Regions from separate parts of the Longispora sp. NPDC051575 genome, predicted to be linked through region 2. Evidence: riboswitches for the same ligand, from Rfam matches in the RefSeq annotation. Region 2 holds a riboswitch; the other holds the start of a gene.
What was found. Region 2 has a riboswitch for cobalamin ahead of AB0M43_RS05105 (hypothetical protein). Riboswitches for the same ligand answer to the same signal wherever they lie in the genome.
Positions count from the first base shown of each region.

Region 1 (4,826 bases), on a different contig from region 2:
CCTCAGAGTGGTACTGCGCGCCACCCACCCGTGGCGTACGCCGACCACGGTGTCCCGGTCGGACAGCACACTGCGGAACGTCACCTGACCGACCCCTGACAGCGGAGTGAACGTCCAGCCCACGGGCCGGGACCCGCACCGCCCGCGAGGCCCGGCCCGGCCCGCCGCGGACCTGACGTCCCCGGCGCGGTGGAGGTCACGCCGAGGGTCGGCGGTACGGCCACGCTATGACCCTCGGCCGACCCACCGATAGGGAGAAATCCCTTGCGCCGTGGCATCGGTCACACATCTGTGGCATCCTAGGAACCTGCGAGGGAGGCGCCCGTGTCCGTCAACCCCGGGGCCGCCGAGTGGCCCCACCGCCAGATCGCCGACCAGATCCGTGCCAAGATCCAGCACGGCGACTGGGGCCCCGGCGAGAAGTTGCCGTCCATCCCCGACATCGGCCAGATCTACGGCGTGGCGAAACAGACCGCCCAGCGCGCGATCGACCAGCTCCGGATCGAGGGGCTGCTGATCACCCGGCCGGGCTCGGGCACCTACGTCCGGGGCGTGCGCCGCAAGCTGGCCCGCCTGGCCCGGGGGCGCTACGGCAGCACCCGGGGCTACCACTCCGACCCCAACGGGCACTACCGCCAGCAGGTCACCCTGGTCGGCCGGTCGGCCGCCCCGCACGAGGTGGCCAGCGCGTTCGGGCTGCCCGACGGCGCGGAGCTGCTGGTCCGGCGGTCCCTGGTCACGAGCCAGGACCAGGTCGTGGAGGTCAGCGCGAGCTGGCTGCGGCCGGCCGAGGTCACGGGCAGTCCGCTGGACGGGCTGACGCCGCTGACCCGGCCGCTCTACCAGGAGGTGGAGGAGGCCAGCGGCCGGCGCTACGTCTACGCGACCGACCAGCTCAGCGCCCGGCTGCCCACCCGCGAGGAGGCCGAGACGCTCCAGATCCGGGCCGACACCCCCGTGCTGACCCTGCTGCACACCGCGTTCGACGGCGACCGGCGCACCATCGAGGTCACCCAGTCGACCTGGCCGGGCCCGACGACGCTGCTGACCGACGACTACAAGGTGCCGGGCCCGCGCGCCCAACTCCCGGACGGCCCCGACGTCTTCCTGGCCTGACCCCCAGTTCAACCCCTCCAAACCGCATATGGCTACGAGTGGGGCGGCGACCACCGCGCATCGGCACCTCCCCCACATCTCCGTCCCCGGTCCCCGACCGGGCAGGCGCCCGCGCGCGGACCGGCACAGGTCGGCACCCCGGCGCGGTCCCGCGCGACGGAAGGGCTGTGCCCCGGACCGGCGAGCCCGGGGCATGGTCCGTCCTCACGGCGGGACTCCGGGGCGGACCGGCGCGGGTCAGCACCCGCGGACCCGCCTGTGCCCCGGGGTGGCCCGCGTGGGGCGTGGTGCCGGCGTCGCGGAAGGCGGCGGGGATCCGTACCCAGATGAGGGGGTTGATCTGGGGTTAAACCGGTGGCCCGGCCCAAACGCGCGGACGAGAATCCGGCCATGAGAATTCCGTGGCCCGCCGTCCTGCGTGAGGAGAGGCAGTTCGCGCTGCTGTTCGCGGGGCAGGCCTGGTCCAGCCTGGGTGACCGGGTGACGTTCGTGGCGTTGCCGTTCGCGGTGCTGTCCATCGGTGGCAGCGCGGCCGACGTGGGCTGGGTGATCGCGGCGGCCACGGTGCCGTTCCTGCTGTTCACCCTGGTGGGCGGGGTGTGGGCGGACCGGTTGCCCCGGCACCGGGTGATGCTGGTGTCCGACATCGTGCGGTGCGGGACGCAGGTGGTGGCCGCCGTGCTGCTGTTCACCGGGGACGCGCGGGTGTGGCACCTGGTCGCGCTGATGGGGATCTTCGGCACCGCCGACGCGTTCTTCAGTCCCGCGATGTCCGGGCTCGTGCCGTTGACGGTGTCGCCGGAGCGGTTGCAGGAGGCCAACGCGCTGCGCGGGTTCGTGATGTCGGCCGGGCTGGTGGCGGGGCCGGCGGTCGCGGGTGGGCTGGTGGTGGTGTTCGGGCCGGGCGGCGCACTCGCGGTCGACGCGCTGACGTTCGCGGTGAGCGCGGTGTACCTGGCCCGGTTGCGGCCCCGGGCGGGGACCGTGGAGGAGGCCGGCGACTTCCTGGCCGAGCTGCGCGACGGGTTCCGCGCGGTGCGGACCCGGTCCTGGGTGTGGTCGACCCTGACCGCCGCCGCCGTGTACCACCTGGTCGTCCTGCCCTCGGTCTTCGTTCTGGGCCCGGTGCTCGCCGAGCGGGAACTGGGCGGGGCGAAGGGCTGGGCGGTGGTGGTGGCCGCGTTCGGGGTCGGGTCGATCGTGGGCGACGTGATCGCGATGCGCTGGCGGCCGGCGCGTCCGCTGCTGGTGGCCGCCGCCGCGCTGACCGTCGCGTCGTGCCAGGCGCTGATCATCGGCGGGGCCGGGTCGCTGGCGGTGATCGCGGTGCTGGAGGGCGTGACCGGGGTGGCGGTGGCGTTGTTCTTCACGCTGTGGGAGACGGCGTTGCAGACCCACATTCCGGAGGGGTCGCTGTCGCGGGTGACGTCGTTCGATCTCCTCGTCACCGTGGGATCGATGCCCGTCGGTATGGCGCTGGCCGGTCCGGCGGCCGACGCGTTCGGGCTGCATCCGACGCTGATGGTGATGACGCTGGTCGGGGTGCCGTCGGCGCTCGCGCTGTTCGCCGTGCGGGGCGTGCGGCGGCTCGGGCGGGAGCCGGAAACCGCGCACGTTCGGATGTGATGAACAGCACTACGTTCGGGTTGACTGTGGAGCACTCTGCGTCGATGCTGGGTGCGCACAAATTAACAATGAGGCGACGGTGCGCAGGAACTCCGGTGTGAATCCGGGACGGTCCCGCCACTGTGACCGGGGAGTTCTCCCTCGTACGCGGCCACTGCCCCACGGGCGGGAAGGCCGAGGGGTGACGACGATCCGGGAGTCAGGACACTGACCCGTCGTTCTCCCGATACCGGGGCGGGGACACCCCGGGGAGGAGTACCAGATGGCTTCCTTGACCACTCCCGGTGCCGTCGCCGACACCGGAGCCGCTCTGCGCCCGGTCCGCGACGGCATCATCGTCGCCGTGGCGGTCGTGTTCGCGCTGCTCACGCTGTACGCGGTGTTCATCGACCAGGGCGCGCTGCTCGCCCCGCTGCTCGGCAAGTTGTCCTTCGACAGCAACTTCGTGCACGAGTTCGCCCACGACGCCCGGCACGTCGCCGGCGCCCCCTGCCACTGATGGCCTCCGTACTGTCGCTGCTCGGCCGGGGACTCCTGGCCGGCGGCGCCGCCGGTGTGCTCGCCGGCGGGTTCGCCCGACTGATCGCCGAACCGATCATGGACCGGGCCGTCGACATCGAGTCGGCCCGCTCGGCGGCGGCCGGCGAGGTCGGCGAGGAGGTGTTCACCCGGGGTGAGCAGCACTTCGGCCTCATGGTCGCGATGCTCGCCGTCGGCCTGGCCCTCGGCGCCCTGTTCGGCCTCGTGTACTTCCTGGTGCACCGCTCCGACCTCGACACCGACGTGTGGGGCCGTTCGCTGCGGCTCGCCACGGCCGGCCTGGTCGGCGTCTGGCTGCTGCCGTTCCTGCGCTACCCGGCGAACCCGCCCGGGGTCGGCAACGGCGACACGGTGGACGGTCGGACCGACGCCTGGCTCGCCGCCACGGTGATGGGGCTCGTCGCCGTCGCCGGGGCGCTGCTGCTGCACTCCTGGCTGGTCAGCCGGGGCGCGGCCACGCCCGTCCGGCACCTCGTCGTCGCGGCCGTGCCCGTGCTGGCGCTGGTGCTGATGTTCGTGATCCTGCCGAACAACCCGGACGCGATCGAGGTGCCGCCGAAGCTGCTGTGGGACTTCCGGGTCCTGGCGGCGGGCACGATGGTGATCCTGTGGATCGGGATGGGCGCGGTGCTCGGCCTGACCGGGCTGGTGCGGGCCCGGGCCACGGTTCCGGAGGCTGTCCCCGCCGCCTAGAACGACCTGTGCCTGCGGGCGCGACCCCCGGCAGGGGGTCGCGCCCGCAGGCGTTTCACCGGAGGGCGGTGAGGGTGGCGCCCGGCTCCGTGGTCCGCGACCCGGGCGCGCCCGGCCCGACGGGCTCCAGGCCCGGGAACGGCGATCGGCCGGGGGCGGTCGGACCTGGGGTCTCCGTGCGGAACAGGGAGTACACGGTGCGGGTCGCGACCGTCGCCCAGGCCGCCACCAGCGCCACGAACAGCGCCACGGCCAGCACCGCGAACGCGGGGGAACCGGTCCGGTGCGCCAGTCCGGTCGCGGCCGTCACGCACGTCCCCACCGGGAACGTGAAGCTCCACCACGTCATCGTGAACGGGAGTCCGGCCCGGGCCGCGCGCGCCGTGAGCAGGCCGGCGAGCACGATCCAGAGCAGGGCGAAGCCGAAGACGGGTACGCCGTAGACCAGGCCGAAGAACTCCAGCGCGCGTGCCGTCGGGCCGGCCACGGCGGTGTGCGCGGCGTCACCCAGCAGGTTCGCGGCGGTCACGGACTGGCCGAGCGGGCCGAGCACGATCCACAGGGTCGGGACGGCAGCGGCGGCCAGCGGCTCCCGGACCAGCCGGGCCCAGACCTGCGGCAGGATCGCGAGCGTGGCGACGAGGCTGACCCCGAACAGGGCGTAGCAGGCGAGCAGCAGGTCGAGGCGGGGCTGGCCGGCGGGCAGGTGCGGTACGAGGAGCGCGCCGGTGGACGCGGAGACCATCGGGGCGACGACGGGCAGCAGCCAGGTCGGGGAGGCCGGGGCGGGCCCGGGGCGGCTCATCATCCGGTACGGGACGGCGACGGCGCTGGCCAGGCCCAACAGGGTG
Region 1 covers NZ_JBFAZP010000006.1:27,640-32,465, forward strand. Annotated here, with positions in the region: gene AB0M43_RS17705 (GntR family transcriptional regulator) at 325-1,116, shown strand; gene AB0M43_RS17710 (MFS transporter) at 1,507-2,742, shown strand; cobalamin riboswitch at 2,775-2,973, shown strand; gene AB0M43_RS17715 (CbtB-domain containing protein) at 3,005-3,241, shown strand; gene AB0M43_RS17720 (CbtA family protein) at 3,241-3,975, shown strand; gene AB0M43_RS17725 (TDT family transporter) at 4,031-4,826, opposite strand, start outside.
Region 1: it holds a riboswitch for cobalamin, as region 2 does, so the genes downstream of both, AB0M43_RS17715 (CbtB-domain containing protein) here and AB0M43_RS05105 (hypothetical protein) in region 2, are expected to answer to the same signal.

Region 2 (4,826 bases):
CGCCGCCCTCGGCGGTCCCCGGACCTACTACGCCGCGATGCCCGCGCACTGGCGGCGCCGGCCGGAGGTGCTGGCCGTGACGGCGGCCCCGATGGCGGCGGCCCGGCTCGCCGGCCTGGTCGAGCGGGGTGAGCGGCTGCGGTGCTCCTGGACGGGTACGCCGCTGCCGGCCACCTCCGGGCGGTACTCCTTCCGCCCCGCCACCGGCCCGGCCGAGATCACCGCGCTGGTGGCCCGGATCCCCGTTCCGGACGTGCTGACCGGCAAGGAGATGGCGTTGGCCGTCCGGGGCGTGGACCTGGCCACCGACCCGCTGGCCTGGCTGGACAATCCGACCGAGTGGCGGGTCGCGGAGGAGGCGGGCCGCCCGGTCGGACTCGTGGGCCCGGCCGGGGACGCCTGCTACCCGCTCGTCGCCTACCTGGGCCTGCTCGACGAGTCCGCCCGGAGCGAACTGCTGGTCGAGGCCGTCCGGGTGCTGGCCGAGGGGGGTGCCCGGGAGGTGGTCGCCGATGTGGACGCCCACCGGGTCGCGGTCCTGGCCGAACTGGAACGGACCGGGTTCCGCCAGCTGCGGTCCCGGGTCGTCTTCACCCCGCCCACGGAAGCCGGGCCCGGCCCCACACCGGCGGCGGAGGCGCCTCCCGGCTCCGCACCTGAGACCGGCTGACGCCCCGAGCGATCGGGCGCGCCCGCGACATGGGGCTCCGCGCCTGAGACCGGCTGATACCCCGAGCGATCGGGCGCGCCCCGAACCCACTCCTCGGGGCGCGCCCGCGACACGGAGTCCTCGCCGCCCGCCCCGGCTCCCGGGCGGTGGTGCCGGTCCTCGATCGCCGTCGTAGACGAGCGGTAGGCCTCCGTTCCGGGCCACCACGGGCTGCCGGTGCGACGTCCGGCGTCGAGCACCCCGCACCCGAACAGGGCCGCCGATCGGTTCCGGGTCACCCTCGAAGTGGGCCGGGCACCCCCACCCTGAACGGGGTTGTGCGGGTCGCTACGGGCGACGGCACAGCTCCGGGGCCGGCGTGTGACGGGGGCCACGCGTAGGGTCCGGGTGCCGTGGGGGTGTGCCAGAATTCGGACCGTTCAGGGCGATGGCGGACGAGGAAGCCGGTGTGAATCCGGCGCGGTCCCGCCACTGTGAACGGGCGGCGTCCTGGCGGGCGCGGTCCGCGAAGTCAGAGACTCGCGTCATCGCCTCCTCACGCGCCCGGGGCGGATCTCCCCGAGAGAGGCTGGCCGCGCCATGGCCTACTTCGTCACCCGCCGGCACCCGGCGCCCCGTGCCGCGTGCGCGCACCCCGGGAGCGCGTCGTGACCGCCACGGTCACCGTCTGCCGGGGCTGCTGCTGCGGTACCACCCGCAAGGTCCCCGGGGTCGACCACGACGAGCAGCTCGACACCCTGCGCGACCTGACCGCCGGGCACGCCCGGATCCGGGTCGTCACCGACTGCCTCGGCCCCTGCGAACGGGCGAACGTGTTCGTCGTGCAGCCGGCGCGGGCCGGGCGCGCGGCCGGGGCCCGACCGGTGTGGCTCGGCGGCATCACCGAACCGGCGCAGATCCGGGCCATCGCCGACTGGGTCAACTCCGGCGGCCCCGGCCTCAGCGAACCCGACCCCGCCCTGAAGGCCCGCCGGTTCCCGAAACCCGCGAACTCCAGCTGAGGGGCGACGGGGCAACTGCCGCCGTTGCCGCGTCGGTAGCCCGGGGCGGCGGGTCGTGAAGAGCAATGAGCTCGCGGGGTACGAGCTCCGGACGGTGTTCGGTGAGGTCTTCGGCGTGACGGTCCGGGCACTGCCGTTGGGGAGCGCGCTCAGCGCGGGGCTGCGCGGCGCGAGCGGCGGTGAGATGCCGAGACGACCAACCTGCTGCTGCGGAGCCGGGCCGATGCGGAGCCGGGCCGAGGCCACCGGCCGGACGGTCCACCCAGGTCCCCGTACCCGTCGAGGTGTGCTTTTTTGCGGGGTTGTGGAGCCGGATCAGGGAAACCGTGTGAAATGGGTTGGGGCCGGGGACCCGCAGCGCGGGCACGCTACGGGTCCCTGGCTCACGATGTCAGCTCAGAGCGTGAGCGTCCACGTGTCGATCTTGCCGGTGTCGTTGCTGGCGGCGTCCTGGACCCGCAGCTTCCAGGTGCCGGTGCGCGCCTCCGAGGACAGGTCCACGGTGAACGTCTGGTCGATGTTGTCGGCGCTGCCGCCGGCCCGGTTGTGCAGCACGTAGGCGGTGCCGTCCGGGGCGACGAGGGAGACGACCAGGTCACCCTTGTAGGTGTGCACGATGTGCACCTCGACCTTGCTGGTCGCCGACGCGTTGCCGGTGCAGTTGGCGGGCGTGATCGGGCTCTCCACCGTGGCGTTGTCGACGATGGCGACGTCGGTGCCGTTGGTGCCGGAGCAGCCGGGCGGCACCCCGCCGGTCAGGGTCAGCGTCCACGTGTCGATCTTGCCGGTGTCGTTGCTGGCGGTGTCCTGCACCCGGAGCTTCCAGGTGCCGTTGGCGACCTCGCCGCCCAGGTTGACGGTGTACGTCTGGTTGATATTGTCCGCGCTGCCCCCGGTCCCGTTGTGCAGGATGTAGGCGCTGCCGTCCGGCGCCACCAGGTTGACGACCAGGTCGCCGATGTAGGTGTGCACGATGTTCACGGCGACGGTGCTGGCGGCCCCGGCGTTGCCCGAGCAGCCCGAGATCGTCACGGAGCTCTCGACGGTGGCGTTGTCGACGATGGTCACGTCGGTCGGGTTGGTCGCGGCGCAGCCGGCCGGCCCGTTGACGGTCAGCGCGTACGAGGTGGTCCGGTCGGCGACCGTGCCGTCACCGGCGACCGTGACCGTGTAGGTGCCCGGGGCGGTGGCCGTCGTGGTGGCGATGCTCAGGGTCGACGAACCGCCCGACGTGACCGTGCCGGGGCTGAACGAGGCCGTGGCCCCGGCCGGCAGGCCGCTGGCCGACAGGGTGACGCTCTGCGCGGCCCCGTTGGTGACGGTCGTGTTCACCGTGGTCGTCGCGGTGCTGCCCGGGTTGACCGAGCCGGCCGACGGGGCGGTGGCCATCGAGTAGTCGTCGCCCTGCGGCGCGCCGACGGCGAGGGTCCACAGCGCGTGCGCGGCGGCGTCGCCGGCCCGGTTGATGACCGTGGTGTTGATGTTCGACGGGTACGTGTCGCACGCCCGGTGGTAGCACGGGTCGTACGAGGCCCCGGCGGTGCCGCCCCACTTGGTGGCCTGCGCGGATGTCTTCGTGGCGCTGGCACCGGCGGCGACCCCGCTGGTCTGGATGCCTCCGCTGTTGAAGGACGCGTCGTCGGAGCGGCCGGCGCCCTCGACGTTCTCCTCGGTCTGCACGCCGATCGAGTCGTAGTACGCCTTGAGGACCTGGCCGGTGGCGCTGGTGATCCGGTTGATGAAGTATCCGGCGTTGGTCGAGGCGACCATGTCGAAGTTGAAGTAGCCCTTGATCTTCGTCTTCTCCGCCGCCGGCAGGTTGGTGACGTAGAAGTCGGAGCCGTTGAGGCCCTGCTCCTCGTCGGTCCAGAACCCGAACCGGGCGTGCTTGAGCATCGTCGGGTTCGTCGCCGCCAGGGTCAGGGCGACCTCCAGGACGGTGGACGAGCCGCTGGCGTTGTCGTTGCTGCCCGGGCCCGCCGACACGCTGTCGAGGTGCGCGCCCAGCATGTACACCTGGCTGGCGTCGCCGCCCGGCCAGTCGGCGATGACGTTCGGGCCGGCGCCGCTGGTGCAGCCGGAGGTGCAGGCCTGCTTGACGACGGTGAACCCGGCGGCGACGAGCTTGTCGTACACGTAGTTCACGGAGGCGGTGTAGCCGGCGGAGGTGGAGCGCCGGTTGCCGCCGTTGTTGGTGGCGATGGTCTGGAACTGCTGCAGGTGCGCCTTGACGTTGTCGAGGGAGATGTCGGGCGCCGCGAGCGCCGCGCGGACCGGGGCGGGCGCCGGGGCCGTGGCCGACGCGGAGGCGGGGACCATGACCGCGACAGCGGCGGCCAGGGCGAGGGTCGCGAAACCGCGGAGGATCGGGGGTCTGCTCACGCCGTACTCCTTGAGGGGGGAGCGGACGCGGTGAGGGTGCCCGCGTCCAGGGAAAGTCAGCATGGTCGATATCGACCGGTGTAACAACCCTTCGGCGCGGGGAAGGCACACCTGACATAACAGCGCCGGTTAAGACAGGCCTATCCATCTCTTCATAGGATCTTTGCCTACGATAATGATGTTTCCGGTTCTCTCCCCATTTCACCCGAAGATCTCTACCTCACGGTGACCCTGCGCGAACAGGTCACGGCATGCGCCGGATGTCGGGGGCCCGCGCGTTCACCGTGCCGTCGGTGACCCCGCCGGCCGGAGGTACCTGGAAGCTCCTCGTCGCCGACAACTACCGGCAGGGCACTGGGCACCCCGACCGCGTGGACGGTGACGCTGCAGCGGGCCTGTGATGGTTCCGGGGCACGCACCCGGAGCCTGATCCCGGCGCGTGCCCCGGCGGCTCAGTAGGCGACCTTGCCGGCGATGGTGCGGTTGTAGGCCGAGGCGGCGCCGAACTTCACCTTGAACGCCTTGCCCGGGGGGATGTCGTCGCCACCGGCCGGCACCGTCCACCCCGTGGTCATGCTGGCCCCGAGCGTGCAGTCGCTCTGCCCCTGGTAGACCCGGATGACGCAGGTCCGGGCGGAGTAGGTGCTGGTGCGCTTGACGTTCGCGTCGTTGCAGTGCCCGGACGCGTACAGCACCGGCGTCGTGACGGTGTCGCCGGCCGATTCGAGCTGGAATCCGAAGCTGTAGGTGACCGAGGTGTAGCACGTGCCGGC
Region 2 covers NZ_JBFAZP010000002.1:297,704-302,529, reverse strand. Annotated here, with positions in the region: gene AB0M43_RS05110 (acetyltransferase) at 1-670, shown strand, start outside; cobalamin riboswitch at 1,069-1,212, shown strand; gene AB0M43_RS05105 (hypothetical protein) at 1,318-1,671, shown strand; gene AB0M43_RS05100 (proprotein convertase P-domain-containing protein) at 2,068-3,990, opposite strand; gene AB0M43_RS05095 (hypothetical protein) at 4,305-4,454, shown strand; gene AB0M43_RS05090 (hypothetical protein) at 4,506-4,826, opposite strand, start outside.